DNA from 2 places in the Pseudoxanthomonas sp. GW2 genome. Region 1 is predicted to be linked to the other one. Evidence: riboswitches for the same ligand, from Rfam matches in the RefSeq annotation. Region 1 holds a riboswitch; the other holds the start of a gene.
What was found. A riboswitch is a leader RNA that binds a small molecule or an ion and turns the genes downstream of it on or off. The one in region 1 is predicted to bind cobalamin.

Region 1 (7,253 bases):
CGTGCGCGCGCAGGCGCTGGTCGCCGTTGTTGAGGCGCAGGTCGAGGAACGCCTCGATGTCGCGGTGCCAGATGTCCAGGTACACCGCCACCGCGCCCTTGCGCTGGCCCAGCTGGTCCACCGAGACGGCGGTGTTGTTGAGCTGCTTGATCCACGGCACCACGCCGCCGGAGGAGTTGGGCACGCCGCGGATCGGCGCGCCGGCGGCGCGCACGTAGCCCAGGTATGCGCCCACGCCGCCGCCGCCCTTGGACACGCGGGCGATGTCGGTGTTGGAGTCGTAGATGCCCTGCAGGCTGTCGTCGACGGTGTCGATGAAGCAGCTGGACAGCTGGCCGCCGACCTTGCCCGCGTTCTGCAGGGTCGGGGTGGCCACGGTCATGTACAGGTTGGACAGCGCCCAGTACGCCTCGCCCACCAGCTGCATGCGTCGCTCACGGGGCTTTTCGTCCTGCATCAGGTACAGCGCGATGGTCAGCCAGCGCTCCTGCGGCAGCTCGTAGACGTTGCGCGCCGCGTCGGTGGCCAGGTAGCGGGTCGCCAGCAGGTACAGGCCGTTGTAGGTGAACAGCTTGTCCCGCTCCGGGTCGACCAGGCGGCCGGCCTCCTCCAGCTCCTCCTTGGAATAGGCGCGCAGGATGTCGTTGGAATAGATGCCGCGGTCGGCCAGGCTCTCCTGCAGGCCGACATAGGAACCGTACTTCTGTGCCACGTCGTAGAAGCGGTTGCGGCTGGCGCGCTTGTACAGGCGGCGAAGGTACAGGCGCGCGGCGAAGTACTCCCATTCCGGCGCGGCCAGGTCCACGCGCGCCTCCGCCTCGCGGATCAGGTGGTCGACCAGGTCGTCGGCCGACAGCGCTTGCTTGCGCGCGACGAAGCCCAGTACCGCGCGCTTGTAGCCGTCGATCTCAAGCTGCGGGAACTCGGCGTGGATGGCATCGATGCTGCGCTCCAGGCGCGCCGGGTCGAATGGCAGGCGGCGGTTGCCGGCCTCCTTGGTGATCCAGGTGGTGGCTGCCGGCGGCGGGGCCGGTGCGGCCGCGCGCACGGCGGCCGGGGTGGGAACCGGGGCGTCGGCAAGCGCGTCGCCGGTGGCGGCCATGGCCGCGGTGGCCGGGGCCGCGTCGGCGACCAGTGAGGGGGTGTCCTGGGATGTCATGCGCATCCTCCGTGGCGTGATGCACCCCGCGTCCCTCCCTCGGGGAACGCGGATCCGGTGCGGATGCGGAGGATGCGAAGGCAGCGTCGCAACGGCCGCGACGCAGCGCGGCTGCGGCGGACCCTGCTTCGCCAGTCTTCCCCCCTCCGGGGATTCCGTGACCGGCACCGCGCGGTGTGCTTGGCGCGGCTGTCGGCAGGTCTTCGGACTTCCGGACGTGGAGGTTTCCCTCCGCCTACTTCCGCCGCTTCCCAGGCCTTGGCCCAGTGCGTTGGTGCGGGTTCGTTTCCGGTTACCGCTGCGGGGCAGTGCCGGATTCGCCTTGCGGCCCACCGGACTTCCCTTTTAAACCCGCGCCGCGGCGCGGGTACCGACGCGACACAAGATAGTGGGGTACCAGGATCATGGCAACCCCATATCTCGGAACAGGTACCCTGTTGGCGGACTCGTCCGGGCCGCCGCCTGCGCCAGCCCCGCGCATTTGCGACACTGCCGGCATGCGCATGCCTGCCCCCGACCCCAGGTCCGTGGCCAGCCCCCTGGTGCTGGGCAGCCTCGCCCACTTCCTGCTGGCCGCGGTGGCGGTGCAGGCGCTGCGCCCGGAATACGACCCCTGGCTGGCGCCGCTGAGCCTGTACCTGTCCGGTGCCTGGAGCGCGTGGCTGCGCGCGGCGTACTACGGCCTGGCCCTGGGCATCGTGCTGCTGGCGCTGGAACTGCGGCGCACGCTGGAGCCGTGGGCGCGCTACGCGCTGGTGCCCGTGCTGCTGTGCGGCGGCGCGCTGGCGCTGGCGGCCACCGCCGCCTGGCCGGGACCGGCACCCGGGTACCCGGTGGACGACCTGGAGGCGCTGGTCCACCGCATCGCGGCGATGGCCGCGTTCCTGCTGGTCGGCAGCGGCATGCTGCTGCAGTCCGCTGCGCTGCACCGCGATCCGCACTGGCGCGGACGGGCCCTGGCGGCGCTGCTGCTGGCGCTGCTGGCCTTCGCCGGGCTGTGGCTGCACGCGTTGTGGCGCGAGCTGCCGCGCGGGGCCTCGCAGAAAGCGGTGGTCGCGCTGTACCTGTCCTGGCTGTGGCTGTGCGCCTGGCGCCTGCGCACGGCGCCGCGCTGAGGCTCAGGCGCGGTGCGGGGTGGCCAGGTACTCGGCGCTCTGCATCTCGATCAGGCGCGAAGCGGTGCGCTCGAACGCGCCGCCCAGGCGCTGGCCTTCGTACAGTTGCGGCGGGGCCGCGTCGGCGGTGCACACCAGGTTGACCTGGCGGTCGTACAGCTCGTCAACCAGGTTGACGAAGCGCCGTGCCGCGTCCTCGTTCACCGCGCCCATGCGCGGGATGCCGCCCAGCAGCACGGTGTTGAACTCGCGCGCGATCTCGATGTAGTCGGTGGTGCCGCGCGGGCCGTCGCACAGCGCGGCGAAGTCGAACCAGGCGATGCTCTTGCCGCGGCCGCGCACCGGGATCTTGCGGCCGTCGATCTCGATGTTGCCGCCGTGCGCCGCGTCGCCGCCGCTGAGCTCGCGCCAGCGCTCCGCCAGCCAGGCCTCCGCGCCCGCGTCCAGCGGCGCGCGGTAGACCGGGGAACGGGTCAGCGCGCGCAGGCGGTAATCCTCCTGGCCGTCCGAGCGCAGCACCACGCAGTGCTGCTGCAGCAGCGCGATCGCCGGCAGGAAGCCGGCGCGCTGCAGGCCGTCGCGGTACAGGTTCTCCGGCGCGGTGTTGGAGGTGGTCACCAGGGTCACGCCCTCGGCGAACATCCGCTCCAGCAGGCGCGCCAGCAGCATGGCGTCGCCGATGTCGGTGACGAAGAACTCGTCCAGCACCAGCACCTTCAGCGCGCCGCGCCAGCGCCGGGCGATGTGCGCCAGCGGGTCGGCCTCGCCGGCGTGCTCGCGCAGGCGCTCGTGCACGCCGCGCATGAAGCGGTGGAAGTGGGTGCGGTACTTGCCGTTGCTGACCTGCGGCTTGCCCGTGCCCGGCGAGTACACCGGCAACGGCAGCGATTCGTAGAACAGGTCGACCACGAAGGTCTTGCCGCGCCCGACCTCGCCCCAGTAGTACAGGCCGCGCACCGGCGCCGCCGGGCGCGCGAACAGGCGCGACAGCAGGCCGCCGGAAGGCGGCGCCAGCAGCGCCTGGTGGATGCGGTCCAGCTCGCGCAGGGCCGGGTGCTGCGCCGGGTCGTCGCGCCAGCGCCCGGCCGCGGCGCCCTCGGCGTAGACCTGCGAGGGGGTGCGCACGCCGCTTGCGCTCATGCCTGCGACAGCCAGCCCTTGACCTCGTGCTGGATGGCGCCGCGCAGGTCGATCAGCTTGCGGTGGAAGAAGTGGCTGGTCTCGGGCATGCGCACCAGCTGCGGCTTGCGCGGCAGCGAATCGATCCAGTCGTACACCGCCTGCGGGTCGACGATCTCGTCCTGGTCGCCCTGCACCACCAGCCACGGCACCTCGGGGATCTGGATGCCGGAGAAGTCCCAGCCGCGTCCGGCCACCGGCGGCGCGATCGAGATCAGCGCATCGGGCGCCAGCTCGGCGGCGCTGGACAGGCTGACGTAGGAGCCGAAGCTGAACCCGGCCAGCCACAGCGTCTGGCCCGGGCGCGCGGCGCGCACCCAGTCCACCACCGCGCGCAGGTCCTCGCGCTCGCCGACGCCGCGGTCGAACTCGCCCTCGGAGGCGCCGGTGCCGCGGAAGTTGAAGCGCACCGTGGTCGCGCCCAGCTCGCGCAGCGCGCGCGCGACCATGGTCACCACCTTGTTGTGCATGGTCCCGCCCTCGGTCGGCAGCGGGTGGCAGACCACCGCCACCAGCGGGCGGGCGTCGCCCGGTTCGGGCAGGTCCACGGCCACCTCCAGCGCGCCGGCCGGGCCGGGCAACATCAGGGTGGTCGACTCGTCGGGGAAGGCGCTTGCGGTCATGCGCACATGATACAGACCGGCCGCGCGGCGCCGGTGTGGCTGCCGCGCCCGCCACTCGGCGACAATGGCGCCTTCCCGCCCGCCTCCCCGCGCATGCATTTCCTCCTGCTCAGCGTGACCTGCAGCGTCCTGGTCTCGGTGCTGCTGAAGCTGGCGCCGCGCCGCGGCTGGGACGTGGGCCAGATGGTCACCTGGAACTACCTGGCCGCGGCCCTGCTGTCGGCCTGGCTGCTCAAGCCGCCGGCGGCCGCCCTGCACCAGCCTGGCGCACCCTGGGGTGCGCTGCTGGTGCTGGCGGCGCTGCTGCCGACCCTGTTCCTGGTGCTGGCCGCGGCGGTGCGCCACGCCGGCATCGTGCGCACCGACGTGGCCCAGCGGCTGTCGTTGCTGCTGTCGCTGGCCGCGGCCTTCGTGTTCTTCGGTGAGCGCGCCGGGGCGATGAAGCTGGCCGGCCTCGGCCTGGGCCTGCTGGCGGTGCTGGGCATCCTGGCACGCCCGGCCGGTGCGCCCTCCGGCAGTCGCGGCTGGCTCCTGCTGCTGGCGGTATGGGCCGGCTTCGCCGTGGTCGACGTGGTGCTCAAGCGCCTGGCCATGGCCGGCACCCCGGCATCGGCCGCGCTGCTGGTGGCCTTCGTGCTGGCGTTCTTCGGCATGTCCGCCTGGCAGCTGTGGCGGATGCTGGCGCAAGGCATGCGCCCGGGGCTGCGCCACGCCGCCGCGGGCCTGGCCCTGGGGCTGCTCAACTTCGGCAACATCGTGTTCTACGTGCGCGCCCACCAGGCGCTGCCGGACAGCCCGGCCACGGTGTTCGCGACCATGAACATCGGCGTGGTCGTGGCCGGCACCCTGGTCGGCGTGCTGGCCTTCGGCGAACCCACCTCCCGGCTCAACCGCGCCGCCATCGCCCTGGCCATCGCCGCCATCGCCCTGATCGCGCTGGCGCCGCGCTGAGGCGGACAAGCGCCGTGCAGGCGCGCTTCCCTAGAATGTGCCGATGAATACCCCGCACGATTCCAGCCTCGGCCGCGAGGTCGCCTACCCGACCCGCTACGACCCGACGCTGCTGTTCCCGATCCCGCGCGCCGGCGCCCGCGCCGAACTGGGCCTGCAGGCAGGCGCGGCGCTGCCATTCACCGGCCACGACCGCTGGCATGCCTACGAACTGGGCTGGCTGGACGGCCGCGGCCGCCCGCAGGCGGCCACCGCGACCGTGCTGGTGCCGGCCGATTCGCCCTGCCTGGTCGAGTCCAAGTCGTTCAAGCTGTACCTCAACTCGCTCAACGGCGAGCGCTTCGCCGATGCCGGCGCGCTGCGCGCACGCATCGCCGCGGACCTGTCGCAGGCGGCCGGCGCCGCGGTGCGGGTGGAGTTCGGCCTGCCGCCGATGGCGGCAGGCGCCGAAGGCGCCAGCATCGACGATGCCGACGTGGACATCGACCACTACGGCCCGCCGCAGGCGGAAGTGCTGCGCGCCGATCCGGCCGAGGTGGCCGAGGAATACCTGCACTCGGGCCTGCTCAAGTCCAACTGCCCGGTGACCGGCCAGCCGGACTGGGGCAGCGTGCACCTGCGCTACCGCGGCCCGCGCATCGACCGCGGCAGCCTGCTGCGCTACCTGGCCGGCTACCGCGAGCATGCCGGCTTCCACGAGCAGTGCGTGGAGCAGATCTTCCTGGACGTGCTGGCCCGCTGCCGGCCGCAGTGGCTGTCGGTGGAGGCGCGCTATACCCGCCGCGGCGGCCTGGACATCAACCCCTGGCGCGCCACCCCGGGGCAGCCGGCGCCGGCGCCGCTACGCGACCTGCGGCAGTAACCGCGGCCGCCCAATGCCGGCTTCACGGGTCACAGATGAAACGTTAACGACGCCTGTGACAACGTTGCGCCGTGCATTGGTCCGGCGCCTGGCAGGGTGGCCGCCGGACCCGGCGACCGGGCTCTCCCGGTGCTGCCTTCTCTCTCTCCCGGCAGGGTGAGTGGCTCCTTGGGCGCGCCCTCCCGCGCCCTTCTTTTTGTCCGGACCCGGTTGATTCGGCGCCAGGCAGGCGCCATGCAGGGTTCATGGACGCCCCTACCGAACCCATGCCCCAGGCCGGCAGCGACCGGCGCAGGATCCTGCGCGCCTTCAACGCCAGCCTGGCCTTCGTGTTCCTGCTGCTGGTGGTGTTCGTTTCCCAGCCCGGGCTGGACGTGCGCGCCCTGGCAGTGGCGCCGCGCGACATCGGCCAGTGGATCGGCCTGCTCGCCGCGCCGTTGCTGCACGGCTCGCCGGAGCACCTGGGCGCCAATGCCGGCGCGATCCTGATCCTCGGCACCCTCGCCGGCGCGGTGTATCCGCGCGCCACCCTGCGCGCACTGCCGCTGCTGTGGCTGGGCTCGGGCCTGGGCGCCTGGCTGCTGGGCGATCCGGGCAGCCGCCACCTCGGCGCCAGCGGCCTGACCCATGGCCTGATGTTCATGGTCGCCGTGCTGGGCCTGCGCCGGCGCGACCGCGCCTCGATCGCCGCCGGCATGATCGGCTTCCTGTTCTACGGCAGCATGCTGGTGACCGTGCTCCCGCACGAGCCCGGGGTGTCGTGGCAGTCGCATCTGGGCGGGGCGCTGGCAGGCCTGCTCGCCGGCCTGCTGTGGTGGCGCGCGGACCCGCTGCCGCCACGCCCGCGCTACAGCTGGGAGGACGAAGAGGAGGACGCCGGCTCCCCCCAGGCCGGCACCGACGCCGACACCCTGGAACCCCCGCCGCCGCGCGACGTGCCGGTGCTGTGGCACCGTCGGCCACCGGTGCGCGGCGTGGTGCTGCGCTTCCCGCCGCCGCGGCGCGGACCTCCCGCGGAGCCCTGAGCCCGGCGGCATGACCGCCCGCACATCCGCGCCCACGGTGGGCCGCGGATAATCGGCGGCCTGTTCCCCTGCGCAGGACCTCCCATGCCTTCCGCTTCCGCCCCCGCGCCGGCCCGCTCGCGGCGGGCCCTGGTTCCCGTCCTGCTTGGCGCCGCGCTGGCCGCGTGCAGCGCGCGCCCCACCCCGCCCGCGCCCGCACTGGCCGCCGACGGCGTGCCGGAAAGCCGGCCCGGCTGGGCCATCGGCTACCTGCCCGACGCCGCCGTGCCCGACAGCCTGGCCCTGCTGCCGCCGCCGCCGTCCGGAGAAGCGGCCGCGCTGGACCAGGCGCGCATGCAA
Region 2 (7,253 bases), on a different contig from region 1:
TGTTCACCCGCCCGCTGTTCGGCACCGCCGACCTGCAGCGCCAGCAGGAGATCCTGCGCGAGGTGGCGCGCCTGGCGGACGCCGGGACCATCGCCACCACCCGCACCGGCTCGCTGGGCACGATCAACGCCGCCAACCTGCGCAAGGCGCACGCGCTGCTGGAGAGCGGCACGGCGATCGGCAAGACCACCCTGGCCGGCTTCGACTGATGCTGCCCCTGGCGCTGGCCCGTCGGGTTCAGCCGGCCAGCGCCAATCCTGCCGCCATGCGTTCCGGATCGGGCGCCGGCACGTACGGCAGCCGTCCCAGGCAGGGCGCGTCCAGGCGCGCGGACAGCAGCTCCAGGTTGTCCTCGCGGCAGGCCATGTCCGGATCGACCTCGCTGGCGATCCAGCCGGCCAGGCGCAGGCCGTCGGCGGCGATGGCGCGCGCGGTCAGCCGCGCATGGTTGAGGCAGCCCAGGCGCATCCCGACCACCAGCACCACCGGCGCGCGCAGCGCACGCACCAGGTCGGCCTGGTCCAGGTCGCCGGCCAACGGCGCGGCCCAGCCGCCCACGCCTTCGACCACGACCACGTCGGCCTGCGCGCGCAGGCGGGCGAAGGCCTCCAGCAGCGGTGGCAGCGCGACCTCGATGCCCGCGGCGCGCGCGGCCAGTTCCGGCGCCAGCGGTTGCGGCAACGCGAACGGGTTGAGGTCGGCGTAGGCCGGGCGCGGCGCGCTGGCCGCCTGCAGCGCCAGCGCATCCTCGTTGCGCCAGGCGCCATCCACCAGCGCGCAACCGCTGGCCACCGGCTTCATCCCCACCGCGCGCCGCCCGGTCCGGCGCAGCGCATGCAGCAGGCTGCAGCTGGCGACGGTCTTGCCGGCGCCGGTATCGGTGCCGGTGACGTAGAGGCGGTCGAGGCTGCGCAGGTCCATGTCCAACTCCAGGCGGCCGCACGATGCGGCCGGCGGATCATACGCGCCACGCAGCATCCCGCGATCCGGGCGATGCCCGGCCAGCGCTGCGGGTAACATGCGCGCATGTCCTTCTCCGCCATCCCGCTTACCGGCAGCAAGCCGGAACAGTACGAACAGCTCCTGGCCCAGGTGCGCGGCCTGCTGCACGGCGAGCGCGACCGCGTCGCCAACGCCGCCAACCTGTCCTCGCTGGTCTACCACGCCCTGCCCGCGCTCAACTGGGTCGGCTTCTACTTCTACGACGGCAAGGAACTTGTCGTGGGTCCGTTCCAGGGCCTGCCGGCCTGCGTGCGCATCCCGCTGGACAAGGGCGTGTGCGGCGCGGCCGCGCGTACCCGCCAGACCCAGCGCGTGGCCGACGTGCACGCCTTCCCCGGGCATATCGCCTGCGATTCGGCCTCGCGCTCGGAGCTGGTGGTGCCGCTGGTGGGCGGCGACACCCTGCTCGGCGTGTTCGACCTGGACAGCCCGGAGCCCGACCGCTTCGACGCCGAGGACCAGGCCGGCCTGGAAGCCATCGCCGCCGCGTTCGTGCAGTCGCTACGCTGACCGCACGGTCCGCGGGCATGGCTGCACGGCCTGCCCGCCACCCCGCTCCATTGCCCCCCCCCGCCGATAGGCATAGACTGCGCCCACTTTCGGGTGACCGCGGCATGGGCCGCGGTTGAAACGGGAAGCCGGTGACTCCGCCGCGGCCGCAGGGCCGCGCGGACATTCCGGCGCTGCCCCCGCAACGGTAAGCAGGACAAGTCCGGGCAACACCGCCACTGTGCCCCGCGCATGGGAAGGCGCCCGGATGGAGCAGGCCATGCGCCTGTTCGCCCGCGAGCCCGGAGACCGGCCCGGAAGACGACTGGTTGCGATGCGGAGGGCATTGCGGGCGGCAGCCGCGTGCGGTCGCACGCGCCTGGCGTTTGCCTCTCTCCCTCGCAGCCCCACGCCACCGGTCGCGCGGGCGTGCGCGACAGCAGGAGAGATGCATGAAGCCGTTCCCGTTCCGTCCCCTATGCCTTGCCGTGGCCGCGGCCCTGGCGCCGGCCAGCGCCTGCGCGCTGGAGGCCGCCACCGACCTGGACGAGGTCGTGGTCACCGCCACCCGCACCGTCCAGTCCGTGCACGAGAGCCTGGTTCCGGTGCAGGTGATCGACCGCGCCACCATCGAGCGCAGCCAGGCCGGCTCGCTGCAGGACCTGCTGCGCGGCCGCGCCGGCGTCAACCTGTCCAACCAGGGCGGGCACGGCAAGGTCAGCGCGCTGATGCTGCGCGGCACCGAGTCCGACCACGTGCTGATGCTGGTGGACGGCATGCGCATCGGCGCGGCCAGCAACGGCATGCCGGCGCTGCAGGACATCCCGCTGGACCAGGTGGAGCGGATCGAGATCGTGCGCGGACCGCGCTCGAGCCTGTACGGCCCGGAGGCGATCGGCGGCGTGATCCAGGTGTTCACCCGCGGCGCCGGCAAGGGCCTGCGCCAGGACCTGCGCCTGGGGGTGGGCAGCCACGCCCTGCGCGAGGCCAATGCCGGCCTGTCCTGGCGCGGCGAGCGCGGCTGGGTCTCCGCCCGCGCCGGCCACCGCGAGGAAGACGGCTTCGACGCCTGCCGCGGCACCGCCGCCGGCTGGGGCGCCGGCTGCTATGTCGACGAGCCGGACCGCGACGGCCACCGCAACAACTCGCTCAACCTGCGCGCCGGGACCAAGCTTGGCGAGGACGTGGAGCTGCAGGCGCACCTGCTGGATTCGGACAGCCGCAACGAGTACGACGGCGGCCCGTACAGCGGCAACGAGGCCGACAACCTGCAGCAGGTGGCCGGCGCGCGCCTGGACTGGCGCCTGGGCGAGCGCGTCTCGCTGCAGGCCCAGGCCGGCCGCACCCGCGACGACGCCGAGGGCTATTACCGCCAGGACGGCGCGCGCCGCCTGGTCAACAGCTACCGTACCCGCCGCGACCTGGCCTCGCTGCAGCTGGACGCCGGCTTCGGCGCGGGGCAGCTGTTCAGCGCCGGACTGGACTGGCAGGACGACCGCGTTTCCAGCAGCGCCGGCTTCGAGCGCGGCCGCCGCGACAACCTCGGCGCCTTCGTCGAGTACCAGGGCCGCTTCGGCGCGCATTCGCTGCAGGCCAGCGCGCGCAACGACGACAACGCCCAGTTCGGCAACCACGCCACCGGCAGCCTCGGCTACGGCTTCGACCTGGACGGGACCTGGCGCCTGGCCGCCAGCGCCGGAACCGGCTTCAAGGCGCCGACCTTCAACGACCTGTACTACCCCGGCTTCAGCAATCCGCTGCTGGAACCGGAGGAGTCGCGCAGCGTGAACCTTGGCGTGCACGGCCAGGGCGAAGGCTGGAGCCTGGGCGTGGACGTGTTCCAGACCCGGATCGACGAACTGATCGGCTATGACACCGGCTTCAACCTGGTGAACATCGACCGCGCCCGCATCCGCGGCGCCGAGCTGACCGCGGCCACCGCGCTGGCCGGCTTCGACCTGGCGCTGGAACTGAGCTGGCTGGATCCGCGCAACGACAGCGACGGCCTCAACGACGGCAACTGGCTGCCGCGGCGCGCGCGCCGCAGCGGTCGGATCGACCTGGACCGCCGCTTCGGCGCGTTCGCCGCCGGCCTGACCGTCAGCGGCGCCGGCCGGCGCTACGACGACGTGGCCAATACCACCCGCCTGGGGGGCTACGGCCTGCTCGACCTGCGCCTGGAATGGACCCTGTCCCCGGCCTGGACCGTGCAGGCCAAGGCCAGCAACGTGTTCGACCGCCAGTACGAGACCGTGGCCTGGTACAACCAGCCCGGCCGCGAGTACGCGCTGGCGCTGCAGTACCGCACGCCCTGAGCGCGCGCCGGTGGTGCGGGCGGCGCCGTCCGTCCGCGCCGCGCCCCGCGGATCAGGGCGCCGCGGCCGCCGCCGGCTTGTCCCTGGCCTCGGCCATGAACGCGCGCACCTCGCGCTGCAGGGTCGTCAGCGGCACCGCGCCCAGGCCGAGGATGCGGTCGTGGAAGGCCTTCTGGTCGAAGCGCGCGCCCAGCTCGCGTTCGGCCTCGCGGCGCAGGTCGAGGATGGTGCGGTAGCCGACGTAGTAGGACAGCGCCTGCCCCGGCCACGAGATGTAGCGGTCGACCTCGTTGACGATGTCGATGTGCGCCAGCGCGGTGTGGCTGGCAAGGTAGTCGATCGCCTGCTGCCGGCTCCAGCCGTACTCGTGCAGGCCGGTGTCGATCACCAGGCGCGCGGCGCGCCACATCTCGAAAGTCAGGCGGCCGAACTCCTCGTACGGGGTCTCGTAGATCCCCATCTGGGTGCCGAGCCATTCGGTGTACAGGCCCCAGCCCTCGCCGTAGCCGGAGAAGTACACCTGCTGGCGGAACTCGGGGCGCGCCGGCGCCTCCAGCGCCAGCGCGGCCTGCAGGCTGTGGCCGGGGGCGCACTCGTGCAGCACCAGCGCCGGCAGGTTGTACAGCGGCCGCGACGGCAGGTCCCAGGTATTGAACAGGCACGACTCCAGGCCGCCGCGGCCGGAGGTGTAGTTGGGCGCGATGTCGTCCGGCACCGGGCGGATGGTGAAGCGGTAGCGCGGCAGGGTGCCGATCACGTGGTTGAGCTCGCCGTCGATGCGCTTGGCGTGGTACGAGGCCGCCGCCAGCAGCTCGCGCGGGGTCCTGGCGTAGAACCGCGGATCGGTGCGCAGGAACTGCAGGAACTCGGCGAAGCTGCCCTGGAAGCCTGCGCGCGCCATCACCTGGCGCATTTCCGCCGAGATCCGCTCGACCTCGGCCAGGCCCAGCTGGTGGACCTGCTCCGGGGTCATGTCCAAGGTCACGTATTCGCGGATCTGGCTGCGGTAGAACTCCGCGCCGCCGGGCAGGTCGCGCGCCGAGACCGTGGTACGGGTGCGCGGCAGGTACTGGTTGCGGAAGTAGTCCAGCAGCCCGGCGTAGGCCGGCACCACCTGTTCCAGCACCACCTTGCGGCCTTCCTCGCGCAGGGCGCGGCGCACCTCCTCCGGGACCGAGGCGGGGATCGCGTCGAACACGTCCAGCGCCGGGTTGCCGGCGCCGGTGCGGGTGTACGGCTCGATGGTGCGGTCGCGCCCGTCCAGCGAGGCGCGCGGCACGCTCCAGCCGCGCGCCAGGCCGGCCTCCATGTTGGCGCGCTGGTCGGCGAAGTAGCGCGGCACGTCGCGCAGGCGCTGGATGAAGCGGCGCCACTCGGCCTCGCTGCGGTACGGCGCCCAGGGCACGATCTCGGCCCAGAAGAAGCTGTCGCTGTTGAACGGCGCCTCCCAGGTGCGCCAGCGGGCGTTGTTGAGGTCGGCCTCCACCATCGCCCGGAACACCTCGGCGTTGATCCGCTCCTCCGGCGGCAGCGCCGCGGCCGGGATCGCGTCGAGCCTGCGCAGCACCTGCTCCCAGTAGGCCACGCGCCGCTCCCAGTCGCGCGGGGCGACCGCGGGCAGGCGGCTGCCCGGCTGCCAGCGACCCTCGACGTACTCGTAGCCGTACTCGCGCTGGCGCCATTCCCACTCGGCCGTGTACAGCTCGCGCAGGGCCTGCGCGGCGGCGCTGGCTTCGGCGGCCGGGCGGTTGGCAGCGGCGGCCGGGCTGGCGGCGGCCAGGCCCGGGGCCAGCAGCAGGGACAGGGCGAGGACGGAGGCGCGGGACAGCTGGGACATGAAGGCTCCGGATTGGCGGCTGGGCGGCGCCGTCCACGGCCGATGTTCGCGCAAGGCCGCGGCGACGCCGATCGCGCCGGCAGGCGCGGATGGCGGATGGTAGCCGGCGGTCCGCACCCCCGCCCCTGCCAAAGGGGCTAGCGCGCCGGCGCGTCCGCGGGCACGGCCAGCTCGCCGAACAGGTCGCCCTGCGGCGCCACTTCCTCGGCGTCGCGGAAGCCGGACAGGCCCACGCCTACCAGCCGGTAGCGGGTGTCGGCCGGCAGCGCCACCCGCGCGCGCAGGGCGCAGGCCAGCTCGCCCAGTTCGGCGGCCGAGGCCGGCGGCCGCTCCAGGGTCAGGCTGCGGGTAAGGATGCGGAACTGCGCGGTCTTGAGCTTGAGCACCACGGTGTGCCCGGCGCGGCCGGCGCGGCGGGAGGCGTTCCAGGTCTTTTCCGCCAGCTGCCGGATCGCCGGCTCCAGCGCTTCCAGCGGCAGGTCCTGGGCGAAGGTGTCCTCGGAGGAAACCGAGCGCACCGGCTGCTCCGGTTCCACCGGGCGCTCGTCGATGCCGCGCCCGCGCCGGTACAGGGCCGCGCCGAAGCTGCCGAAGCGCCGCTGCAGTTCCTCCAGCGGGCGCTGGCGCAGGTCGCCGACGGTGGCGATGCCCAACTGCGCCAGCTTGCCCTGCATCACCCTGCCCACCCCGGGGATGCGTTCCACCGGCAGCGGGGTCAGGAACCGCTCCACGTGCTGCGGGCGGATCACGAACAGGCCGTCGGGCTTGTTCCAGTCCGAGGCGATCTTGGCCAGGAACTTGTTCGGCGCCACCCCGGCCGAGGCGGTCAGCCCGGTCTCGGCGCGGATCCTGGCGCGGATCGCCTCGGCCACCGCGGTGGCGCTGGGCAGGCCGGTCTTGTTCACGGTCACGTCCAGGTAGGCCTCGTCCAGCGACAACGGCTCCACCAGGTCGGTGTGCTCGAGCATGATCTGCCGCACCTGGCGGGAGACCGCGCGGTAGCGCGGGAAGTCCGGCGGCACGAACACCGCGTCCGGGCACAGGCGCTCGGCGCGCAGTGCCGGCATGGCCGATCGCACCCCGAACCTGCGCGCCTCGTAGGAGGCCGCGCACACCACCGAGCGCGCCCCGCGCCAGGCCACCACCACCGGGCGGCCGCGCAGGGAGGGATCGTCGCGCTGCTCGACCGACGCGTAGAACGCGTCCATGTCCACGTGGATGATCTTGCGCTGGGCGGGAACGGGCGGGGACTGCATCGCCCGCCATTGTGGACCGCCGCGGCGCACCCGGCGCGACCCGGCGCCCGCGGCCCGCCAGGCAGACCGCCGCGCGCGGATGGATGGGCCGGCGGCGGGTGGTCGCCGGGCGCGCCGGCGTCAAACATTTGATTGAAACGCCGCCCTCGGGCACGCTTTTAGTGCTTTCTCCACCGGATTCCGCATGAACCGCGCTTCTTCGTTCACCCGCGAGCAGCTGGAAGCCAGCGCCCGTGGTGAGCTGTTCGCCACCGGCGACGCCCGCCTGCCCGCCGACCCGATGCTGATGTTCGACCGCATCGTCGAGATCAACGAGGACGGCGGCAAGTACGGCAAGGGCTTCATCCGCGCCGA

Region 2: it holds a riboswitch for cobalamin, as region 1 does, so the genes downstream of both, btuB (TonB-dependent vitamin B12 receptor) here and B351_RS0102265 (ribonucleoside-diphosphate reductase subunit alpha) in region 1, are expected to answer to the same signal.

Annotation. Positions count from the first base shown of each region.
Region 1 is NZ_ALIP01000022.1:95,562-102,814, reverse strand. Features, by position in the region: gene B351_RS0102265 (ribonucleoside-diphosphate reductase subunit alpha) at 1-1,159, opposite strand, end outside; cobalamin riboswitch at 1,336-1,549, opposite strand; gene B351_RS0102260 (DUF998 domain-containing protein) at 1,663-2,274, shown strand; gene zapE (cell division protein ZapE) at 2,278-3,414, opposite strand; gene B351_RS0102250 (alpha/beta hydrolase) at 3,411-4,076, opposite strand; gene B351_RS0102245 (EamA family transporter) at 4,170-5,027, shown strand; gene queF (NADPH-dependent 7-cyano-7-deazaguanine reductase QueF) at 5,071-5,889, shown strand; gene B351_RS0102235 (rhomboid family intramembrane serine protease) at 6,135-6,914, shown strand; gene B351_RS0102230 (phosphatase PAP2 family protein) at 6,999-7,253, shown strand, end outside.
Region 2 is NZ_ALIP01000105.1:8,023-15,275, reverse strand. Features, by position in the region: gene B351_RS0108350 (zinc-binding alcohol dehydrogenase family protein) at 1-209, shown strand, start outside; gene bioD (dethiobiotin synthase) at 238-921, opposite strand; gene B351_RS0108340 (GAF domain-containing protein) at 1,027-1,512, shown strand; cobalamin riboswitch at 1,587-1,824, shown strand; gene btuB (TonB-dependent vitamin B12 receptor) at 1,944-3,806, shown strand; gene B351_RS0108330 (DUF885 family protein) at 3,859-5,643, opposite strand; gene dinB (DNA polymerase IV) at 5,781-6,899, opposite strand; gene fabA (3-hydroxyacyl-[acyl-carrier-protein] dehydratase FabA) at 7,084-7,253, shown strand, end outside.